DNA from 2 places in the Shewanella vaxholmensis genome. Region 1 is predicted to be linked to the other one. Evidence: riboswitches for the same ligand, from Rfam matches in the RefSeq annotation. Region 1 holds a riboswitch; the other holds the start of a gene.
The links. Region 1 has a riboswitch for lysine ahead of Q4Q46_RS03715 (Na+/H+ antiporter NhaC family protein). Riboswitches for the same ligand answer to the same signal wherever they lie in the genome.
Positions count from the first base shown of each region.

Region 2: another riboswitch for lysine. It lies ahead of lysC (lysine-sensitive aspartokinase 3); the one in region 1 lies ahead of Q4Q46_RS03715 (Na+/H+ antiporter NhaC family protein).

Region 1 is NZ_JAUOEV010000003.1:24,382-36,763, reverse strand. It holds gene tsaA (tRNA (N6-threonylcarbamoyladenosine(37)-N6)-methyltransferase TrmO) at 1-475, opposite strand, end outside; gene rcsF (Rcs stress response system protein RcsF) at 644-1,024, opposite strand; gene Q4Q46_RS03740 (amidohydrolase family protein) at 1,103-2,449, opposite strand; gene Q4Q46_RS03735 (amidohydrolase family protein) at 2,449-5,538, opposite strand; gene Q4Q46_RS03730 (H-NS histone family protein) at 5,754-6,146, opposite strand; gene Q4Q46_RS03725 (electron transfer flavoprotein subunit beta/FixA family protein) at 6,457-7,206, shown strand; gene Q4Q46_RS03720 (electron transfer flavoprotein subunit alpha/FixB family protein) at 7,207-8,133, shown strand; lysine riboswitch at 8,229-8,425, shown strand; gene Q4Q46_RS03715 (Na+/H+ antiporter NhaC family protein) at 8,505-10,067, shown strand; gene Q4Q46_RS03710 (GGDEF domain-containing protein) at 10,232-11,365, shown strand; gene Q4Q46_RS03705 (M3 family metallopeptidase) at 11,659-12,382, opposite strand, start outside.
Region 2 is NZ_JAUOEV010000010.1:122,783-135,164, forward strand. It holds gene nrfA (ammonia-forming nitrite reductase cytochrome c552 subunit) at 1-135, opposite strand, end outside; gene narQ (nitrate/nitrite two-component system sensor histidine kinase NarQ) at 361-2,196, shown strand; gene Q4Q46_RS10930 (response regulator) at 2,189-2,818, shown strand; gene Q4Q46_RS10935 (YacL family protein) at 2,908-3,282, opposite strand; gene Q4Q46_RS10940 (zinc transporter ZntB) at 3,480-4,445, shown strand; gene Q4Q46_RS10945 (succinylglutamate desuccinylase/aspartoacylase family protein) at 4,549-5,670, opposite strand; gene lysC (lysine-sensitive aspartokinase 3) at 5,672-7,027, opposite strand; lysine riboswitch at 7,178-7,352, opposite strand; gene Q4Q46_RS10955 (DUF3293 domain-containing protein) at 7,454-7,888, opposite strand; gene arcA (two-component system response regulator ArcA) at 8,477-9,193, shown strand; gene Q4Q46_RS10965 (S9 family peptidase) at 9,290-11,605, opposite strand; gene Q4Q46_RS10970 (class 1 fructose-bisphosphatase) at 11,872-12,382, shown strand, end outside.

The DNA.
Region 1 (12,382 bases):
GTTTAGGGGCGTCTTGAGCAATGCCGCCGACAGCATCGGTAATCGAATCCGAGAAAGGAATGTAAGGCTTAATATCAATAATCGGCGTGCCATCGACCAGATCCATACCGGAAATTTCGAGGCACACTTTGCCCTTGCGTTGCACTACGCCGTGCAGTTTCACCACTGACTGACCTATGCCATTAGGGCGAAAAGTGGAGCGAGTGGCGAATACGCCGAGTTTTTCATTGCCGCCTAATCGCGGCGGCCGCACTGTGGTTTTCCAACCTTGGGCAAGATTCTCATGGAAGCAAAACAGCAACCAGAGATGGGAATATTGCTCTATGCCACGCACCGCATCGATATGATTTACATGGGGTTCAAGTTCGACATAGCCGCGTGCCTCAACGAGTCCGGGTTGTCTGGGAATGCCAAACTTTTGTTTATACGGCGTGCGGCATGTCGCTACTGCGACAATTTGGTTGGTAAATGTCATGCAAAAATTACCTAAAAAGATAAATATAACAACCGTTTAAGCTCATCATTCTAAGCTCATCATAAGGCCCATCTTTGAGCGCTAATTATGCAGCGTTAGCCATTAAGCGGTTGATACGGGCAATCTCAGATCATCGAATCGCGAACTTTACGCTTGCTCGCGTGGGGCTTACTCTGCAGTAGCCGTTTTGACCGCTTGGCCGACGCACAGGGCGCGGCTGATACAACCTTGGGCGGCTTCATCTAACATCACACATTGTTTGATGATAATGCCGTTAGCGCCTTTATCTGCGGCATTACGGCGGGCTTCGGTTCTGGCATCGGCTAATGACGCAGGTACGCTGTTGACATCGGCCTGACAGGATTCCCCTTGGACCAAACCTTTTAATTCATAATGACCTTTTGGCAAGGTATCGCCTTCATAGAGGGTGACATCGGATGCCTTGAAATAGTCATTAATCGCCTCACCGTCCAAATTACTGTTAAAACTGTAGTCGCTTGCACAGGCACTGAGCAGTAGCACTAATGCACTTGAGAGGATTATTTTCATGGTTTGACCTGAGATTGAGGGGAAAACTGCGCAGCCTTGGTAGGCTGCGCCGATGCGATATTATTATCTGAGTAAATTCTACCGCTTAAGGTACTTTTGATAAAGCTGCTGATGGCGATTATTCAGATCTATCTGCCGTCCTTCAATCCAGATAGCCTCTATCTTATTGGTCATAGGGTCGAGAATGTCCCCCTCGGACAGTACAACACTGCCTTGGTATCCCACGGCAATCGCCCCTAAATCCTCGACACCTAACAGTTTTGCTGCATCTAAGGTGATGGACTTAAGCGCTTGCTCAGGCGTTAAACCATAGGCGGCGCTATAACCTGCCGCATAGGGTAAGTTACGGCTATTCCAGTCCGATGAGAATCCAAGGGCGAAGGGAATCCCTGCATTGGTGAGCAAGGAGGGGATTTTAAAGGGCAAATCCACTGGTTCATCTTTACGCTTAGGCAGACTCAAGGTATGAGGATAAATGACCCCCGCCTTAACTTCCCTCAGGCTTGAGGCCAAGCGCCATGCATCGTATCCGCCGACAATCACCAATTTGAATTGGTATTTTTTCGTCAGGGCAATCACTTGCTCAATTTGGCCAACACTGTCGGCATGGGCAAACAGTGTCGCTTTACCTTGGTATAGCGGCAACATGGCCTGCCAGCGAAGGTTGTTGGTTGCGGACTGTGGATCTTCATCCTTGTTGTTATCTTTGCCCTTGGCTTTATCACTTAAGAAATAGCGATAGCCATCCTCAAAGGCGATATTGAGCTGGTCGATCGCCTGCTGATTTTTCTCGATGGCCTTAGTTTTCTCTTTTTCATCTTCTGGCATGCGTTTGATTTGCGGCCAATAGATATGGAATTGCCCTGCACTGGGGGCCAGCGCATCCTCAATCGTCCACGCATCAAGATTCACCAGCACCGATTGCCCAGCAATAGCATCGCCGCTCGGGACGATTTGTGCGTGGGTAATACCGTTGAAACGTATGGTCGGAATGAGCTCAGAATCTGGATTGTAAGCCGTGGCTGTGCTGATCTGCGGATTGATATAACCCACCTCGGCGTTATCAACCGTGGGGCGGCTCATTTCAATTTCGACCAAACCTAAGCTGGTGTCTAGGGCGATTAAGCCCGGATACAAGTGTTTACCGCTGGCATCGACGACTTGAGTGTCACTGGTTTCTGCGGTTGCACTGTTGATTTGGCTGGTGAGTTGAGGTCCAACGGCCGTGATCTTGCCATTTTCAATCAAGACATCAGTGTTGCTGAGCACGCCTTGACTGACTGTGTGCACTGTGGCGTTTTTAATCAGTACGCTGCGGATTTGTTTAGGTGTAGGCACGATATCGCTGGCCATCGCTGGGGCCAGCGTGGTGCAAATCGCGCCCAGTAGCGCCGCAAACAAAACGGGTTTAGATGAATGTTTCATTATTTGGCTCCCTCATGAGTGTGGCCCCATGCCTGATAGTGGGTGTCGCAGTGCCACTGTGGCTCGTTAAGTGGCGTGACTTTTTCACCCGCTTTGGCTTGATCATCACTGCTGAGAATTTTTTGGATCAGTGCGGCGCGCTCGTTGACTACGGCGAGCTGGGCGGCTTGGTCTTGGTCACGGTCAAAGTAGCGTTTTCCTTCAACCCATGCCTGCGTCACTTTGGCATAAATCGACAGTGGCTCTGCGTTCCACAGCACGACATCGGCCATTTTCCCCGGGGTGAGTGAACCCACAAATTCATCGACTCTTAATTGCTTGGCTGGATTGATGGTGACCATGTTCCAAGCATCTTCCTTCGACATATTACAATACATCATAGACTTCGCCGCTTCTTGGTTGAGTCTGCGCTGCATTTCATAGTCGTCTGAGTTTATGCTGGTGGTCACGCCTTTGTTTTGCATCAGGCAAGCGTTTTGCGGAATCGCGTCGTACACCTCAAACTTATAGGCCCACCAATCGGCAAAGGTCGATGCGCCAGCGCCATGGGCGGCTAGTTCACTCGCTACTTTGTAACCTTCGAGCACATGGGTAAAGGTTTGCACTTTAAAGTGATAAGCCTCGGCTAAGCGGATAAACATCAGGATTTCTGACTGCACATAGGAATGAATGTGCACATCACGCTGCTGATTTAATACTTCGGCCACTGCTTGCAGACGGTAACTTGGGCGCGGTGCAACGGTTTTTTTCTTATCGCTGGAGCGCAGGTCATCATAGGCTTTTAACGCATTTTCATAGGCGATGGCGGCATCGAAGGTCTCTTCAAATAACGCTTTGACTCCCATACGCGTTTGCGGGAAGCGTTGTACAAATTTCTCTCCCCAGTTGCTCTGCTTAACGTTTTCACCAAGCGCGAACTTGATACTGGCGGGCGCGTTAGCAAATTTAAGCTGCTCGGCCGTTTCGCCCCATTTCATTTTGATCAGTTGCGATTGGCCGCCAATAGGATTGGCGCTGCCGTGCAGAATTTGTGCGCTGGTGACACCGCCCGCTAAGGCACGATAGATTGAAATATCGTCGGGATTAATCACATCACCAATCCGCACCTCAGAGGTCACAGCATCCGTGCCTTCGTTGGTGCCGCCATTTATGGCGATATGCGAGTGTTCATCAATAATGCCCGCAGTAAGATGTTTACCCGTTGCATCGAGGACTTGATAGCCAGAAGGCGTACTGAGTTGCTGGCCAATTTTTTCGATGCGGCCATTGGCCATCAAGAGATCTGCATGTTCGAGAATGCCTTGCTTATCCGATGTCCACAGGGTGGCATTTTTTATGTGCAGCTTCTCAACCTTAGGCGCTTCGCTCAGTCCATAAGCGACGTTAGGGAAGGTGAGGTGACTCACTAGACTCGTGTTGGCTTCCTCCTTGGGCGCTTGATGGTCATCTTGAGTGGCATTATCAACCGCTGCAGTTTGCGCTATCGCAATACCGGCAACATTTGTGGTGCGACTCTTAGCATCGACTATTCGACCTTGAATACCGTCATCGGCCATCCACAGCGTAAAGCGGCTAAGGCCATTGATGCCTGCGGCGCTCAAATCGGCAGTAAAGCTTAATCGACCGTCATCATCTAACTTAAGTTGGGTGAGCGCGATACTTTTTTCGCCACTGCTTAAGCTGCCTTGGATTTTGGGTTTATCACCTTTGCTCACATCTTGTAGCGATAAATCCAGCGTGAGGTTATTGAGGCTCAATTGATAATCGCCCAGTAATCGTGCTTGTGGGAGTGAGCGAAGACTTTGCTCCTGACCTTGCAACCAAACACTGTAGATCTGGCCATCTTTAAAGATATTGCCCTTAGTGACGACAAAGTCTGCCATGTAACCGGGTGCGAGTTTGCCGGTAAAATCGGCGGTGCCTGTCATCTCGGCGGCTTGGGTGGTCAGTGCGGCTAAGGCTTGCTCTTCACTCAAACCTTGAGTAATGGCTTGGCGCAGGCGCGGCCAAAAAGCATCGGTCTTAATACCAAACTGCGTTAGCGCGAAGGGAATACCCGCTTTGGCAACTTTTGCTGGATTGGTTGGCGCACGTTCCCATTGTCTTAAATCCGCCAGTGACACTTCGCGATCGGCATCATCTGTTCCAACATCAGGCGCTTGCGGATAGTTTAAAGGCAAGATTAACGGGTAGTTCAGCGCCTTTAACTCATTGATGCGCGAGTATTCTTGACCATTACCGAGTAGATTGGCTGGCAGTTTATGTTCTTTGAGCAAATGGGCGGCACGCAATTGATCGTTGAGGTTTTTGGTTTCAAAAATAATTTGTTTATCGGTTAAATTATCTAAGCGTTCAAAGGCGATATTAAATTCGACTTGATTGTTTATTGCACCATTGGCCGATTTGTTTTTATTTTGGTTATACCAATTGGCGTCGGCAAAGGTTTGTCTAATAAGTGCAATACTGCCCATTAATGATGACGGATAATCTTGTTCAGATGAGCCTTTATCAAATGCCATAAAAGGTTGACTGCGGGCACGATAAATCACTTCGTTGGCGGTTTTGTCTGCTAATGACAGGCTAACACCCGTCCCTCGGAAGATTCCGTCGAGTTTGCTACTTTGCACACTCGTAAAGCCATTATTGATCCACTCTTTCGCGCGTTCTTTATTGGGATAAACGTAATTAAACCATTCTTTTTCAGAATGAATTGCGCCATTGTCTGCATTGCCGCCGATACGTTTAATATCATAGACAGGGCGAGTGAGCCCAAGTTTTGGATATTCGAACTCAATCCCATAATCGGTGAAAGGATCGATAAATCCAGGGTAAATAGTATAACCACTCAAATCGATTTTAAATGCGCCAGCGGGAATGTCACCGTGCTCAATAATGGCTTTAATTCGATTATTTTCAACCAATAAAGTGGCATCGCTTAAACGCTTACCCGGCGCAATGATTAATTCAGCATGGGTAAAAGCCGTGAGTTTATTGGAGGTTGTCCCTGTATTGATTTGGGCATATGTGGTCTGTGAGACTAAGCTAGCGATCATGCTGCAGCTTATAATTATCTTATTGTTTATCTGCATTATTTTATTCAATCGAGTGAGGGTGAATAAAGAGTAACTGAAAGCAGATGTAAATACTAAGGTTGAATTGTAACGCAATTTGAGCGGGAATGAGGCGTGGGATTTACGCTTGTCGTTTTAGATTGCAGCCAATAATGGATATAAAAAAGCTCGCAATGAATGCGAGCTTTTATGCAAATGGGTGTTGGTTACTCGAACCGCTACACCGAATTGGATTAGATTAAGAAATCTTCCATAGAACGACCTTTGTTGATCTCGTTCTTAAATACGGTTGGCATACGGCCTTGGCCAGTCCACTGAACCATTTCACCGTCAACTTCGATTTGGTATTTAGCTGGACGAGGAGCGCGTTTTTTCGCGGTTGCTTTAACAGCTACGCCACCTAAGTCATCAATTGATAAACCAACGGCTTCCATTTGTTGACGGATTTCTTCAATCTTAGCATTACGAGCTGCCATGGCCTGTTCTTCTTCCTCAGCCATAGACTCGCGTTCTACTAAAATTTTATCTAATTTGTCGGCTAAATCACGTAACTCTTCAACGCTAAGTTCTTTAACTGCTGCTTTAAAACGACGGCCGTGAGTTAATATCTCTAAAAATTCGCTCATATCTATTTTCGTCCCACTCTAATTTTTAATACAGGATAATGGTGAACAACACCTAAATGATAGAAACTAATATAGCTCGAATCAAATAAAATTATGCGTTTTAAGTAAATTAAATATTATTTATATTTTGAACTTTTCTTATTTACTCAAATAAGTGTCCAAAAAAGTAGCCGTTGCGCGGATTAAAAAATGCAAACAGGCGTTTGACTTTGGTTGACGTTAACGTTAACAGGACGTAAAGTTGCTCTATCCTGCATTGGTATTAACCAATGTTTTGTCCATGTACATGAAAGTGTAGGAAGGAAACCCTATGAAAGTATTGGTGCCCGTTAAGCGCGTTGTTGATGCCAATGTGAAGGTCAGGGTCAAAGCTGACAATACAAGTGTTGACACTGCAAACCTAAAAATGGCGTTGAACCCTTTTTGTGAAATCGCAGTAGAAGAAGCGGTTCGTTTAAAAGAAGCGGGTAGCGCTACTGAAGTGGTTGTTGTCAGTATTGGTAATAAAGCCGTGCAAGAACAATTACGTACCGCGCTCGCATTAGGCGCAGACCGTGCGATTCATATCGATACTGAAGAAGAACTGGTGCCAGTATCTATCGCCAAATTGCTCAAAGCGGTACAAGACAAAGAACAAGCTGAACTGGTGATTTTTGGTAAGCAATCTATCGATGGCGATAACAATCAAACTGGTCAAATGTTCGCGGCGCTGATGGATATGCCACAGGCGACCTTTGCTTCTGAAATCAAATTGGAAGGCCAATCTGTGCAAGTCGCTCGCGAAGTTGACGGTGGTATGCAAACCTTACTTATGCCGTTACCTGCAGTTGTGACTGCCGATCTACGTTTGAACGAACCTCGTTATGCTTCACTGCCTAACATTATGAAAGCCAAGCGTAAGCCATTAGAAGTCTTTACCGTGGCAGACTTAGGCGTGACGTTAAAGAGTCACCAAACGGTTGTGAAGGTCACTCCGCCAGCAGAACGTAAAGCAGGCATTATGGTAGCGTCGGTAGCTGAGCTAGTTGAAAAGTTAAAAAATGAAGCGAAGGTGATCTAAATGGCCATTTTAGTATTAGCTGAACATGATAATGCCGCACTGAAACTCGATACGGCAAAAATCGTCACTGCCGCCCGCGCCATTGGCGATGAAGTGCATGTACTGGTTGCGGGTCACCAATGTGGTGCGGTTGTCCAAGCTGCACAAGCGCTACAAGGCGTTAGCCAAGTGCTTGTTGCCGATGCCAGCGTGTATGAAGCGCATTTAGCGGAAAATTTTGCCAAATTGCTGGTGGACTTAGCGCCAAACTATGGCCACATTCTGGCTTCTGCTTCGAGCTTAGGTAAGGACACGCTTCCGCGTGTGGCAGCATTATTAGATGTTGCGCAAATCTCTGAAGTCATTACCGTCGTCAGTGCGGACACTTTTGTGCGCCCTGTGTATGCGGGTAACGCCTTAGCGACAGTGCAAAGCCATGATGCCATCAAAGTGATGACAGTACGCGCCAGTGCCTTTGATGCTGCACCAGAAGGTAACCGCGCGGCTGTGACGACACTCGATAAAGTGTTTGAAGCGAGAACTCAGTTTGTTTCTCAATCCTTGACGGTATCAGCCCGTCCAGAATTAGGTAATGCTGGCATTATCGTTTCTGGCGGCCGTGGTATGGGCAGTGGTGAAAACTTCGGCATGTTAGAACAACTTGCTGACAAGCTTGGTGCTGCGGTTGGCGCATCACGCGCGGCAGTTGACGCTGGCTTTGTGCCTAACGATTTACAAGTCGGTCAAACCGGTAAAATCGTTGCGCCTAACTTGTATATTGCCGTGGGGATTTCTGGCGCGATTCAACATTTAGCGGGCATGAAAGACGCAAAAGTCATCGTTGCTATTAACAAAGACGCGGAAGCGCCTATTTTCCAAGTTGCAGATTATGGCTTAGTTGCGGACTTATTTGAGGCGGTTCCTGAGCTGATCACAAGTCTCGGTTGATTTAATCTGTGATCTAGGTCACATTAAGTGGCTTTGCGGTAGCATCTGCTAAGCCGCTTATGTTTTTATGTGCCTCACGCCCGCGTACGGGCGTTCTTAGAAGTAGAGGCGCGCCAAATATTAGTAGTGATCAGTAGGGTGATTCCGTTGATCGATTGCGAAAGGATTTGGTGCCGAAGTGGTTTGATTTATCACGATCAACTGCTGGGGTTGTACCTAATAGGTGCAACACTGCCATAGTATTTTCCGATACGGATATTGGAAATAGTTACTATGGAGCGCTACTGATAGGACAGGTGACCTTGGGTATCTATTGCCTTTCCCCACCAGTTCAGTCGCCCTCCATTCGTATTTAACGAAGATAATAATCAATGACTGTTATGAATTATGCCGATTCGGCACTTTCCTTGCTGCCGCCTGCGGTGGCTATTGTGTTGGCGATCTTAACTCGCCGTGTACTGCTTTCTTTGGGGTTAGGTATTTTAATTGGTGCTTTATTGCTCAATCAATTTTCACCTGTAGCGACGGGTGAATTTGTATTTAATGGCGTTAAAGGACTTTTTTGGACGGGCGAAGGCCTTAATTCGTGGAACTTATATATTCTCGGTTTCTTAATTGTACTGGGAATGATCACAGCGTTAATTACTGTCAGTGGCAGCGCGCGGGCTTTTGCCGATTGGGCGCGTTTACATATACGTAATAAACGTGACGCTAAACTATTAACCATGTTTTTAGGTTGTGTGGTTTTTATTGACGACTATTTCAATAGCTTAGTCGTAGGTTCGGTCGCTAGACCTGTTACCGACCGTTATTATATTTCCCGCGCTAAGTTAGCTTATTTATTAGATTCTACTGCGGCACCTGTGTGCGTTATTTCACCAGTATCAAGTTGGGGCGCGTATATTATTGCACTTATTGGTGGAATATTAACGGCCCATGGTTTTGCTGATACGGGCCATTTGAGTATTTTTATTCAAATGATACCAATGAACTTCTACGCAATCTTCTCCTTGTTATTATTACTTTTCGTTGTCTTTATGGGATTAGATGTTGGGCCAATGCGCGAGCATGAACTCAATGCCCAACGTGGTAATTTATACGATGAGTCAAAAGGATTACCGCCTGGGGCGAATGCGGATTTACCTGAAGCCGAAACCGGTAAGATCTTAGGTTTATTCTTGCCTATTACAGTATTGGTATTTGCGACCCTGTATTTTATGATCAACAGTGGCGCTCAAGTACTTGCCGCTGAAGGGATTGAATTTAATATTATTTCAGCGTTTGAGAAAACCGATGTCAGTTCATCCCTTTTCTTTGGTGCATTAATCGGTTTAGCTATTTCGCTGATATTGAATTTAGTCCAAGGTGTTGAGAAATCAATGATAGTCAAAGGCATAGTGCAGGGCGCTCGCTCTATGCTGCCAGCGATTTATATCCTGTTATTTGCTTGGACTATCGCAGGCGTGATTGGCCAGCTCGAAACTGGTAAGTTTATGGCGAGTCTCGCGACGGGTAATATTCCGTTCGCGTTTTTGCCAGCGCTTATGTTTGTGTTAGCGGGTATTACTGCGTTCTCAACCGGTACTAGCTGGGGCACGTTCGGTATCATGTTGCCGATTGCTGCGGATATGGCGATGGGAAGTCACACTGGCATGATGTTACCTATGCTTGCCTCTGTGCTGGCGGGCGCGGTATTTGGCGATCACTGTTCACCGATTTCCGATACCACGATTTTGTCGTCTACGGGCGCGAGTTGTCACCATATCGACCATGTGGTCACTCAGCTACCGTATGCATTGATTGCGGCGTTTATTAGCTTAACGGGTTATGTCGTACTTGGATTTACTGAATCAGTCTCTGCGGGTTTAGTCGCGTGTGCGCTAGTATTTGTGCTCAGTGTTATTGTGCTGAAAATTAAGTCTAAAAGTGTTTAACACGTAAGTTACGACTATTTTTATTTTAAACATGTAGGCGCAATACCAGTATTTTGAATCTAGAGTTTTGTAACATTGCGAATGCATAAGCATTAAGGCACAAGCTAAGGTTTGTGCCTTTTTTCATCTATAATGAAACGGGTTATGAATAGTAAAGGATAAGTGTGCGACCTAAAAATCATGATGACTACCAGCAGGATGCACTTATTGAGTTCAATCGGGATATCACTTGGCGCATGTTTACTGGTGCCCTCATTTATGTTGCCTGCTGGAGCTGTATTGTTATTCCTTACAATGTGCTATTAGGCAATATTATTCCTTGGGAATTGATGTGGGTATGCTTTGCATTCTTGGCGTCATCTGGCGTAATTCGTTTGAGTTTTGTATATGATTTTTATGTGAAATCTAAGAAAGATCCGCATACCAATCGTTTAAGGCTTTATGTGGGATTGTTAGCCAATAGTGCCACTTGGAGTGGAGTGACTGCTTTTATTGTCTACCATCCAGAGTTTGAGTCTATGGGTCATTTCATTATGGTTATTTTTGGCATTTTATATGCCTTTATTAGCCTGAATCTCTGTATCGATAAAGTGCAATTACGCATTTACCTCATTAGCTATATTTTGCCCATTTCGATTGCTTATTTTGCCAAACAGGGGAGTGATAATGTGTATATTGCCTGTTTGCTATGGGCCTCTACAGTACCTGTTTATAGGATCGCTATGATGCACCATAGGGAATATTGGTCTTTGTTTCATCAGGCGTATTTGTTAAAAGACTACTCGGCTAAGCTCGCCGAATTGGCTCGTACCGATGACTTAACGGGTTTAATGAATCAGCGTAGTTTCAATCAGATTTTTGAACAAGAGATCCAGCAGGCAGTAGAGTCTCGTCAAAGCTATGGCTTACTTCTTGTCGATATTGACCATTTTAAAATGATCAATGACTCTTATGGACATTTGACTGGTGATCACTGTTTAAGCCAAATTGGTCTCAGTTTAAATAGATTAATCGAGGATAATATAAAGGTTGCACGCTATGGCGGTGAAGAGTTTGTGATTCTATTGCCTAATGCAACTGAGGAAAAAGCGTTGGCGTTAGCTGAAACGGTTCGCCAAAACTTGTCTGCGAGTGTTTTTCGTTTTACAGAGCGTGAGTTTACGATCACTGTTAGCGTTGGGGTGGCCGTCATTTATCCACAGCAGAGAACGGATGCACAGCGATTATTTCAATTTGCAGATGAGGCTATGTATGCTGCCAAAGCAGCGGGACGTAATCGGGTTGTGTTATATCAATAATGTTGATTATCTATCTGATTATTAAAGGGATAAATCGCTTTTGAACCGCTCTTTATTTGCCTTAAAGGCACACTCTTTACGTGTTGCATTGACTTAAAAGGATATGGCGATTTAAGTCAGTGCGTCTTGGATTCAAATGTCACTGATGCTCTGAATTGGTTAGATATTTAAGGTGATTGGTCTTAAACATAGCGGTGATAAGAATAACTAAAAAAAACAGCCAACAAATTGTTGGCTGAAGATCTATCGCCTAAAGGCATTCAATTGAGTGAAATTAGCTTGTTAGCATCAATTTAAATATTGCCATCTAGCCCGCGGCGTTTAAGTAATCCTTGCGTGGTTGGTTCTTGTCCACGGAAATTTTTGTAGGCTTCCATTGGTGCAATACTGTTGCCCACTTCACGAATGGTTTTGCGGTACTTCATGCCGATTTCACGATTGAGCCCGCCTTGGGTTTGCACATAGGCAAAGGCATCCGCCGCTAAAATCTCACTCCACATATACGCGTAATAACTTGCCGAGTAACCACCGGGGAAGGCGTGGGCAAAGTAGGTCGATTTATAGCGTGGCGGCACGGCGCTGATGTTTAAGCCGTGCTTTTTCAGGGCATTGGCTTCAAAGGTGGCCACATCTTGCAGTGGTGCATCTGGGCTTAATGAATGCCACTCCATATCCACTAATGCGGCGGCCATGTATTCCAGTGTGTCGAATCCTTGGTTAAAGCTGCCAGATTTCAGCAGTTTTTGCAGCAGTTCGTCGGGAATGGGTTTGCCAGTTTCATAGTGTTTCGCGTAGTTGGCTAACACTTTGGGATGGGCCGCCCAATCTTCTTCGAAGGTCGATGGGAATTCGACAAAGTCCCGTGAAACCGAAGTGCCCGCCAGACTTGGGTAAGTCACTTTGGAGAACATGCCGTGGGTACCGTGGCCCATTTCATGGAACATGGTGGTGACTTCGTTATAGCTGACGAATGTGGGTTCACCCTCTGGCGCCTTCTTAATGTTCATCACATTAACC
Region 2 (12,382 bases), on a different contig from region 1:
TTGATTAGCAAATTTGTCTTTATAAACTTCGTTGCGAGGCTCAGTTTTATCACTCGCCATTGCGCCCGCCGCCATGAAGCTGGCGGCAACCAGTGCACTTAGTGCAAAGGACTTACCTGTCATCTTCTTCATCATCTCATCTCCGTGTTGCATTATTGTTGTAAATCACGACATCTCCATGGTCAAACTTAGTGACTTAATCCCGCTAAACATATACCTCTTAGGGGGTATCTAGGTCGAAGTTTGCGCTAGATCAAAATGTAAAGGTGTTGTTGTTCACACTTCTATACTTTTGTTAATGTATTACATTATTTTCTAATGTAAAAACCACTGCAAAGTGCCATAACAGCGGCCATTAAAATGAATAGCGGATTAATGAAACGAGGCAGTCTAACCTCAAAAATCTTAGGATTAATGTTAGTACTCATTCTGCTTTCTAGCAGTTTATCGACCTTTGCTATCATCAATTTGTCTTACAGCTTGGGCGACGCTAAGGCGATTAACGCCTCGGGTTCTTTGCGGATGCAAAGCTACCGATTGATGTTTTACGCCAACTCTGGCAGTGATGCTGCGCTCGATAAAATCATCGAATTCGAAAACACCCTCTATTCCGATACCTTAAAGCCTTCAGATAGTTGGTTTAGTCCACGTAAGATTGCCGATCAATACCAGCTCGTGATCGATAAATGGCTGGTGATGAAATACTACATAGAGCAAGAAAACTCCCGCGACTATGTGGCGTCACTTAAGGACTTTGTCGACACCATAGATTTACTGGTATTGGAGATGGAGCACCACGCCGCCTTTAAACTCAGGCTCCTCGCCGCCAGCCAAATATTAGGCTTAAGCGTCATGCTCATTATCGCCTTTGTGGCGGTGCGTTTTACTAAGAAGAAAGTGGTAATCCCACTGCAAAAGCTTATGGAATCGGCGAATACTATTTCTAAAGGCAATTTTGAAATCGAAATGCCCGAAACCGAATATATCGAACTCACAGCGCTCACCCATGCCCTGCAAAAAACCGCCAAGGAACTCGCTATGCTTTATGGCGATTTAGAGTCGCAGGTGGCAGAGAAAACCTTAGCACTCACTCGGGCCAACAATGAGCTGGCATTTTTATACGATAACCTACTGACATTAAACGCAAATAAGCTCGATTACAAAGCGCTCAAAGCGGCACTAAATCAGTTAAAAGGCTATGAGTCACTCGACTACCTTAGGCTCATTATCCAGTATCCAGAGCAAGAGCTTGAAGTGATTGAGGCCGATGGCGGCTGGCCAGATATGACTCAAGAGAGTACCCGTTTCCCGCTACAATTTGAGCAAGCAAATCTGGGCTACTTAGAGTTGATTGCCGATCAAACACCGAATATCGCGCTATTTAAAAATTTCGCGATTATGCTGACTCGCTCAATCGTGATCCACAACGCCACAGAGCAAAGGCAACAACTGGCACTGATGGAGGAACGCGGCGTAATCGCACGGGAATTACACGACTCCTTAGGTCAAGTGCTGTCCTTCCTTAAGATCCAAATTAGCTTATTACGCAAAAACTTAGATCACAGCTGCCGCAACCCAACAATTGAGGCTCAATTAACCGAAATCAATGAAGGCGTGAGCACTGCCTATGTGCAGCTCAGGGAATTGCTGTCGACCTTTAGACTCACAATTAAAGAACCCGATCTAAAAAGTGCCCTAGAGGCTATGCTCGAGCAGCTCAGAGCCAAGACGAATATCAAGATCACCTTAGACTATAAACTTGCACCACAATGGTTAGAGGCAAAGCAGCATATTCACATACTGCAGATCACGCGAGAAGCGACTCTAAACGCCATCAAACACGCCGAGGCCAGCCTCATCAATATCCATTGTTATAAGGATGACGAGGGCATGGTCAATATCAATGTTTGCGATAACGGCATAGGTATTGGACATTTAAAAGAACGAGATCAACACTTTGGCATAGGGATTATGCATGAGCGAGCCAGCAAACTTTCAGGTAAAGTCATATTTAGCGACAACGAGATAAGCAGATTTAAACCTGCTACGGCAACCACGATTGAGCAAGGATGCAACGAACAAGACGATACACTCAAGCCTAACCATTCATTCAACCTTGTGCAGCACAGCAAAGGTTCAAGTGGTACTCGAGTGACACTTATTTTCCCCTCTCAACAGGAGCCTTCAAATGGGTAAACCTTATTCCGTACTTGTGGTCGATGACCATCCCCTGTTACGCAAAGGCATCTGCCAGCTCATTGCCTCAGATCCTGATTTCAGCCTTTTTGGTGAAGCTGGTGGCGGTTTAGACGCATTAACCGCCGTCGCCACCGATGAACCCGACATTATTTTGCTCGATCTGAATATGAAAGGCATGACAGGCCTAGATACGCTCAATGCCATGCGCCAAGAGGGCGTCACCTCGCGCATAGTGATACTCACAGTTTCCGATGCCAAACAAGATGTGATCCGCTTACTACGCGCCGGAGCCGACGGCTATTTGCTCAAAGATACTGAGCCCGATTTACTGCTCGAAAAACTCAAAAATGCCATGCTTGGCCACAGAGTTATCAGCGATGAAGTGGAGGAATACCTCTACGAGCTAAAAGATGCGACCGATGAGCAAGAATGGATTTCGAGCCTGACGCCAAGGGAGCTGCAAATTCTAGAGCAACTGGCGGAAGGCTTAAGTAATAGGATGATTTCAGAGCATTTACACATTAGTGAAGGCACAGTCAAAGTGCATGTGAAAAACCTACTGCGTAAAGCCAATGCCAAGTCGAGAACCGAAATGGCGGTGCGCTACCTTAATCAATAATCCCTGAGTTTAGCGAGGTATGGCGCAAACAATAAAGGCAATCCCATGATTGCCTTTATGTTTTTATCGAATAGGATTTAAATGGATGATTACAGACCTTTCTCGACAAACTGCTGCCAACTCAGTAGCGCCAGCTCAAAATCCTCTAAGCCACAATAGGCTTCAGATTCAGCATCATAGAGTGACATCGCCTCTTCTAATTCATACTCTTGCTCGAAACCTAACGTATTCGCAAACACCCGCGCCTGCTCACGCTCTAACTCTAAGGTGAAATCATTACCGACGAGACGCCATGCACCTCGTTTATCGGTTTGAATTTCTTTAATCATGTCTAACACTTGCTGAATTTTGGCTAACTCAGGCCCCAATTCTTCTGTAAACCATTGCCCCAGCACTTCATGATCCATGCTAAAGCTGGCCAGAAAAGTGCCGGTTAAACTGTTACGCCGAAATTCGTATTCCATTTTATTGTCTCTTTGCTCTAAGCCTACTAACGCTAATTTTAACCTATCCTTGCCGAAGTTGCTCGCCTCCCGCAGCACAGCCGATTTAACTCTATTAGCGTTGGCCTCATATCCGTTAAGCACGAGTACTGACTTCATTTTCGCGGTAAAATCAGTTAGCTTGTTTGTATGATTTTGAAAGTTATATGGAATGCGATATGCACGAAGGATTTATCTACAGTTTAGTGCTAAGCGGCGCCCAAGCGGGTTCCACCTTAAGCTTAGAACAGATCGAAAAATGGGATCCGCAGGATGGTCTACTCTGGTTGCACCTTCGCTATCGCAATAAAAAGGCGCGCCACTGGATACTCAATAGCGGCCTGCCGAAGGTCGAGAGTGATGCCCTACTCGCCCAAGATACTCGCCCCCGCGCCGTTATCGCCGGCGAAGGCATATTGCTCGCGTTACGCGGCGTCAACCTCAACCCCAATTCAGCTCCCGAAGACATGGTGGCCGTGCGTATTTATGCCGATAAACAGCGGATCATATCCACCTGCGATCGCGAGTTACAGTCGGTCAAAGATGTCGCCGAGCTGATCCTTGAGGGAAATGGGCCTGCAACTACGGGCGACTTTATCGTCGCTGTCTGCGAGCGACTCACTAACCGTAAAGTCGAGTTCATCGATAAGTTAGAAGAACAACTCTCTGATTTAGAAGAGCTCGTTGTCTCAGGCAATGTAAAAGACCTACGCACCGATATCGCCGAACTGCGCCGCCAAACTGTCGCCATTCGCCGCTATTTAGCGCCCCAGCGTGAAGCCTTTTCAAAAATGATTTCCGAGCAAGTTAGTCTGTTTAACGATTCTGAGCGACTTAAGCTCAGGGAAACAAACGATAAGCTTATCCGCACCATTGAAGATCTCGATGCCCTGCGCGATAGGGCGAATGTGACTCAGGAAGAATTACTCAGTCAGCAATCGGAGCAGCTCAATAAGCGCTTATATTTCTTATCTTTAGTGTCGGCCATCTTCTTACCATTGGGCTTTTTAACGGGCTTACTCGGAGTCAATATTGGCGGCATACCGGGCGCCGACAACACATGGGCCTTCGCCACCTTCTGCGGCATATTAATCTCACTCGTCGCCCTACAAATGGCACTGTTTTATCGATTTAAGTGGTTATAGCATCCTTAAAAACAACAACGCCAATCGATTAGGATTGGCGTTGTTTTCGTTCATTCTTATAAGCTGAATGTTATGAGCTAATGCTTATGCTCTAAGCGGGCGATTATGTCGTCGGCAACTCAAACACATGAGTCATGACTTTATAAAGCTCTGTTCCTTGGTGCACAGACGCCGAAGCAAAGTGCAAAATCGGCACACAGTCCTGGGGCAAACTGAGCGTCTTTAGCTCATCCACTGTACCGTATAAATCCATTCGCAGTAAATTCACTAAGGGCTGTCCCGCAGTCAATGGTTCACCCACTGGCGCGAGGTATTCCACTAACCCTGAACTTGGCGCGTGATACTTTTTATAGTCCTTAAGGTAACAACCAAAGCGCTGCATTTTAGCGGGCGCAACAGTTTCAGCGATCACGCCGCGGTGGCTCAAATACGCCAAAATCCCTTGGGCATCAACCAACGCATCCTCAAGACAGACGCGCTCTTGGCTCGCCAACTCCAAGGTTAACGCTGACACAGCAACGGCTAAATCTCGCCCCTGCGCTTTTGCAAAATCACTTAATTGCCACCAAGGACAAAACGCCGCCTCATCCATAGCACCACCAAAGGTGTTGGGGATAACAAGCGTATAAGGGATCGACAAAAACTGCGCGGCAGCTAAGTCATATTCAGGACAATACAAATGCTTACAGGATTTAGGACCCGTATGTAGATCGAGCACTATATCCGCGCCGTGGGCCATAATCTGCAGATTAACCGCAAGCCTATGCCCGGTTGTAATGCCCCATTCATGCCGCAACTTTTGCTGACAAGCTTCAACCAAAGTACTACGATAAGCTTGGATCAGCTCGCTATCACTCAGCTTGGCATGTTCGCTATACCAAGTCGGCAAATCGATAGCCTGATTCAAATACTCACGATTCCAATTCGCCCCCGTAATAGGATCAAATCGGCCAAGGGTAAACTCACCACTTTTTTGGTTGATCCCAAGAGGATTGGCAAGCGGCACTAAGGTGATTTCGCCGCGGATGTCACAGTGTTCGAGCTGCTTCATCAACTGATAAATCACCGCATTACCTTGCACTTCAGCGCCGTGGACATTGGCCTGAATATACACTTTGGGGCCAGTCGCCTTATCGTCGCTCGGCTTAAAATGGTAAATAGGCAAGGTAAGCGCTTGCCCTGCGGCAAGCTCGCCAATTTGCAGAGACGATGTTGTCGGCAGCATATTAAGCGCCTTCGAACAGATTTTGATGCAGCGATTTCACCACTTGCGCCGCTTCCGATTCTGCCACTAACACACACAGATTATGTGGGCTGGCGCCTTGGCAAATCATCCGCACATTGTGTGGTTCTAACACTTCAAACACACGGCGACAAATACCTGGCGTGGTCGCGATGCGGTTACCGATAATCGCCACTAAGGCCAAACCGTCTTCGACGCGCACCCGGCAATGCTGTGATAATTCTTGCAACAATGCCTCACTCAACAAACCTTGGCCACTTGAATCTGAGCCAGTTTTATCGAGGGTTAGAGACACGTTCACTTCTGAGGTGGTAATTAAATCCACACTGATCTTATGTCGCGCCAATGTCGCAAAGGTTTCCGCTAAAAAGCCCTGTGCATGCAACATTTGCAAGCTGTGAAGATTTAACAGGGTTTGGTCGCGGCGCAAAGCCACAGCGCGGAATACGGGCGCATCTTCCACTTGATGACGGATCCAAGTCCCGCCCTTTTCAGGCTCTTTACTTGAACCCACAAACACTTGAATTTGTTGACGAACAGCAGGAAGAATGGTCGCAGGATGCAATACCTTGGCACCAAAGGTCGCCATCTCGGCGGCTTCATTAAAGCTGATCTCGGCAATCGGAAAGGCATTGGGCGCAAGGCGAGGATCGGTTGTATAAATCCCTGCGACATCGGTCCAAATCTCGACCGCTGAGGCGCGTAGCGCTTCGGCTAACAGCGCAGCAGAATAATCACTACCACCGCGGCCTAATGTGGTCGTTTGACCTGCTTCATCGGCACCGATAAAGCCTTGTGTGACAATCACTTGTTCCGCTAATAGTGGCTGAAGATAATCACGAGCTAAAGTCGCAATCTGCTCAACCTGAGGTTCCGCGCGGCCAAAGTGGCTGTCGGTACGTAATACTCGGCGTACATCGAAGGCGCTGGAGTTAACACCTTTCTCGCGGATGACTGCTGAAAACAACGCCGAAGAACATTGCTCACCGAGGGACAACAACTCATCCATGGTCGCTTTGCTGCGTTGTGATGCGAGCGCGTCACTCAATACTGACATGCGACTCAATAATTTATCTAATGCGGCGGCCACATCGTTAGGACGACCGAGCTTATCTAAAATCGCGTATTGAATTTGGGCAATTTGTTTTAATCGCTGTAATCGACCATCGTCGTTGATGGATTCTTGAGTCAATTCCACTAACAGATTGGTCACGCCACTCGATGCGCTGACCACGACTAAACGGCAATGAGGATTAGCTAACACTATGTCGGCACAGCGATTCATAGCGTTATAGTCGGCGACTGAGGTGCCACCAAATTTTGCGACAACGAGGGACATTAGCGCACCTCCGTGAAACACGTAGGGCAAGAAATAAACGCAGATTGAATAAAATATTGATTAACTAACATGATCACACTCCGAACTAACTTCGTTCGAAGAGCCTGGTGCTCAATGATAACGCACCCCAAAAGAAGGGAAACAGCAATCGTCACCAGAAGCTCTCCACCAATTACAGGTGACAATCGTCAGGATTCAGCCTGAGCGACCGACATAAACATGCAGCAACCATATCTATGCCTCGGCGTTAATCTCCCTCATCAGTCATCGCTGGAGTTTGTGCTCCTCTGACCGACTACCTAGTTAACGCTCCTCTTCTGTTCCTTTCCTAGGGAAAGGGACGAAAAAAGTAGCAATAAACCCCTAATGAAGTCAATGCTAATTTCATAACAAATGAATAATTTAAATAAAATCTTTTTAAAACAACTAAGTGCTTAAATCGGGTAACTCGTATACCAGCTGCACATAATCACTAAATTTGCCTAAACACACTTCATCATGTCCGGCCAAGGTGCAAGGCACTAAGCTAACATCCCCTTGTTCGACCACATAAATCGCGTATTGATTAAATTTCTTCCCCAATTGCAGCGCCATCGTTCTATCGATAAACACGGCCCAGCTTTTTTCCATGTGGGATAAATCCGGCGCCGCGCCCACTAAAGCACGATAGGGACTGCCGAGTAATTCAATTTCACGGAGAAGTTGGCGATCGAGTAAACGGTTTTGACTGGGAGAAAGCAGCTTTGAAGCGGGATTATGAGCGGTAATAACAGCAAAGGAAAAATCACAGGATAATGCTTGAGTCAGCAAAAATAACGGCGCTTGGTAACATTGCCACAAATCTTGAGTCGTATTGTCCATTGGTAGTCTAATCGAAAAATGAACCCAAGCTAGTGTAGCAGAGTGATTGTAAAATCCAAAGAGGCGTGAACTGGCTCACAGGAATGGCAAATACATTAGTTATACTAATCAATAGCTAAAGTAAATATCATGGTAAAAACCCCGACTCACCTAAAATTTGTTAACATTTCATTTGTTAACAAATGACTAAAACGAGTACAATGTACGTACTGGTGAGTTGAAACAGATTGAGCAAGATGCTTATCGTTCAATACAGTTTGTTACATATATCGCTTTAAGTAACGTGAACTGACCGGGCATCTGTTTAAAATGTGTTCTACATTTGATTTGTCTTTTAAACATTTAAAAAAAACAATAGTTAAGGAACTTATTCTAACTATTGCTTATCGAAGTTGGTACTGATTACGTTTTCTCGTATTACACTTAAACGTGCACTTAATCTACATCCAGATATAGATGTCACCGTAAAGATTTTCCTTTTGAGCACAAAGCAGTTCAAGGAAGTATCAACGCTTTTATGAATATAAGAGCCCGAAGTAAGTTGCTCTTATTGGTTAGTATAAACTGATTAAAATTTAGGTAAATAATATGCAAAATCCGCACATTCTGATCGTTGAAGATGAAGCCGTTACCCGTAACACGCTGAGAAGTATTTTCGAGGCAGAAGGGTATGTGGTAACTGAGGCCAATGATGGCGCAGAAATGCATAAGGCTATGCAGGAAAACAAAATTAACTTGGTCGTTATGGACATTAACTTGCCAGGCAAGAATGGCCTGTTGTTGGCACGTGAACTACGTGAAATCAACAACATCGGTCTGATCTTCCTGACAGGTCGTGACAACGAAGTCGACAAAATCCTTGGACTTGAAATTGGCGCGGACGATTATATTACCAAGCCGTTCAACCCACGTGAATTGACGATTCGTGCTCGTAACCTTCTGACTCGCGTCAACAGCGCTGGTGCCGAAGTCGAAGAAAAGAGCTCAGTAGAATACTATCGCTTCAACGATTGGAGCTTAGAGATCAACAGCCGTTCATTAGTGAGCCCGCAGGGTGAGTCTTACAAACTGCCACGTAGCGAATTCCGCGCTATGCTGCACTTTGTTGAAAACCCAGGCAAAATTTTGACTCGTGCCGATCTACTGATGAAAATGACTGGCCGTGAACTTAAGCCACACGATCGTACTGTAGACGTGACTATCCGTCGTATTCGTAAGCATTTTGAAAGCTTGCCAGATACGCCAGAAATCATCGCGACTATTCACGGTGAAGGCTATCGCTTTTGCGGTAACTTAGAAGGCTAATTGCCCGCTAAGCGACACTCGCATTAGCAACAGGATTGATTCGATAAGCATCAATTCACAAAAACCAGATCCTAGGATCTGGTTTTTTTATGCCTGCTATTTGGCGTTTTTCAACTGCCTATCGAGGAAATCCGCTAATGAGCGGTATAAGTGATTACGCACTTTCTCGCCACGCATCGAATGTTTAGAGCCCGGATAATCGATCATCTGGAATAATTTGCCTTCATCCTGCAGCGCTTTATAAACCCGAGTGCTGTTTTCAAACAAGACGTTATCGTCAGCCATGCCGTGATACATCAATAGACCCGCTTGATAGTTTTTCACGTAAGGGAACACGCTACTGGCTTCATAACCCTTTTCATTACCTTCGGGATGACCTAAGTAACGTTCAGTATAATGGGTGTCATACAAGCGCCAGTCGGTCACAGGTGCGCCCGAAATCGCGGCTTTAAAGTAATCCGGCGCCTTAAATAAACTCATCAAGGCCATATAACCACCGTAACTGTGGCCGTAAATCGCCACATTATCGGCATCGACAAAGGCTAAGCTACGCAGATACTCCACCCCCACTTTTTGATCATTCACTTCAGCTTCGCCCAAATGACGGTAAATCACCTGCTCGAACTGAGTGCCTCTGTGGGCACTGCCACGGTTATCTAATTGGAATACCACATACCCTTGTTGCACCAGATACTGGGTAAAGTAGTCCTGCTCGCTCCAACTATTGGTCACTAACTGTGCGTGTGGCCCACCATAAACCCGCACTACGACAGGGTATTTCTTGCTTGCATCGAAGGGAACGGGTTTGAATAAACGGGTTTGCAGCACTTGGCCATCTTCGGCTTTCAGTTCACCGAATTCAGGGATTTGCCATAGTCCCGCATAGTCATATAAAGGATGACCTTGCTTGACCGCATTTTGCTCGACCCAAGCTAATTGCTGGCCCTTGTCACCGTGTAAACTGATTTGCGGTGGCTGAGATAAGCTATTGAAATAATCGAGATAGACACTCTGATTATCGGCGAAAACAGGATTGTGCATCCCCGCTTGCTTGCTCACGCGCTCAACCTTGCCGCCCGCTAAAGGTACGCGATAAAGCTGTTTCTCGATTGGCGTGTCTTTGCGGCCGGTGAAATACACCCAGCCTGCGGTTTCATCTATGTATTCCAACTCATCGACAGCCCACTCGCCCTGAGTCAATTTCGTTTTGAGTTTGCCTTTTAAGTCAAAAAGATACAGATGATTAAAGCCGTCACGCTCAGACGCCCAAATAAAGGCAGACTGCTGCTTTAAGAAGTGCAGATCGTTATTGAGGTTTACCCAAGCATCACTGCGTTCTTTCACTAAGGTTTTTGGCTTAGTCAGTGCATCTAACGCCACTAACTGCAAATCGAGCTGATGTTGATCGCGGCTCTGCCACTGGAACGACAAGTATTTGCTATCGGGCAACCAATCGACACGCGGCAGGTAAATGTCTTTGCTCTTGTCTTTGCTATTCTCTTCGCGCAGGCTCACCCAATTGATGGCCTTATCTTTTAGCGTGACCACACCTAATGCGATGTCGACGTTGTTTTTACCTGCGGCAGGATAACGCTGCTCGGTGAGTTTAATGCCGTCGGCATAGATCTCATTGCGCGTCACTTGCTCGACCGCAGATTCGTCGATACGGGTGAAGGCGATAGCCGATTCATCGGGCGCCCACCAGTAACCGGTCATGCGATCCATTTCTTCTTGAGCGACAAACTCGGCCATGGCATTTTTAATCACCCCGCCGCCATCGGTCGTCATAGCTTGGAGTTTTTTCGTCGCCAGATCTAACACATACAAGTTTTGATCCCGCACGAAAGACACAAAATGCCCCTTGGGCGATAAGCGTGCATCTGTGGCGAACCCTTCACCAATCGGCAATTGGGTCACGCTATTGTCGACGAGGGAAAAATAATACAGATTGCCAGAAGCCGGAATTAATAGCGCTTGGCTATCATCGGCCCAGAAGTACTCCATAATGCCTTCACCATAAATACGTTGGCGCTCGCGGCGGGCTTTTTCTTCATCGGATAATTCATTGGTCGCGAGTTTATCAGCGTTTAATAGCAAACTCGACTCACCGCTTTTGACATCCATCTGCCAGAGATCATAAAAACTTTGATTGTCTTTACGGCCAGCAAGATAGGTGACGCGCAGCCCATCGGGTGACAATTTTAAACCACGGGGACTGGTGCCTGCTAAGGCGGGCGAGGCATTCATTCGCTCAATCGTCAATGGCAGTTTGCCGCCTTCCATTGCCAAAGCTGGGGTGGTTGTTGAAATCATAGCTGTCGAAATCATGGCTATTTGGCTCGCTATCAGTAGGGGAACGGCGCGCACCTTAAGCGAGCGCGCAGGGAACCAAGTTAACCTATTTTTAATCATTATTATTCCTTGGAAGTATAATCGCCTAAGATGTCAGCGATTAAAAACAAGCCGACATTGTGCCAGAGGCAAACCCCAAATAGAAATAGCATGCAATATACAGATACAAATTAGGAGCATCTCGTCGGCTCAGTCCAAATAATCCCTAAAAGCCCTAATATTCGCTAAAAGCATCAGCAACATCGCTGAAATTGTCGACTAACTGAGTTATCATTCGCGGCAAATAACGAAATTGACCTCATTGTTGAACCTCTAAAGGACATAACATGCAGACTCTGGCCCAGCACCTGACCTCACAGGCAGTGAACGACTCCCTCTCCCAGCTAATTTTAACCTTAGCCGACACCTCAAAAGCCATTAGCCATGCCGTTCGCCACGGTGCGCTAGCAGGCGTGTTAGGCGCGACTGAGCAAGAAAACGTCCAAGGTGAAACCCAGAAAAAACTGGATATCATCACCAACGACATGCTCAAAGATGCATTAAAAGCTGCCGGTACAGTGCGCGGTTTGGCGTCGGAAGAAGAAGATCATGTGGTTGAAGTCAGCCAAAATGGTCAATATCTAGTGTGTTTCGATCCCCTAGATGGCTCATCTAATATTGATATCAACTCGTTAGTCGGCACGATTTTCTCTATCCTGCCCGCCCCTGGTGGCGAGTTGACTGAAACCAGCTTTTTACAATCTGGCCGTGCGCAATTAGCCGCAGGTTATGTACTTTATGGCCCATCGACCATGCTGGCATTAACCACTGGCCAAGGTGTGCAACTCTTTACTTTGC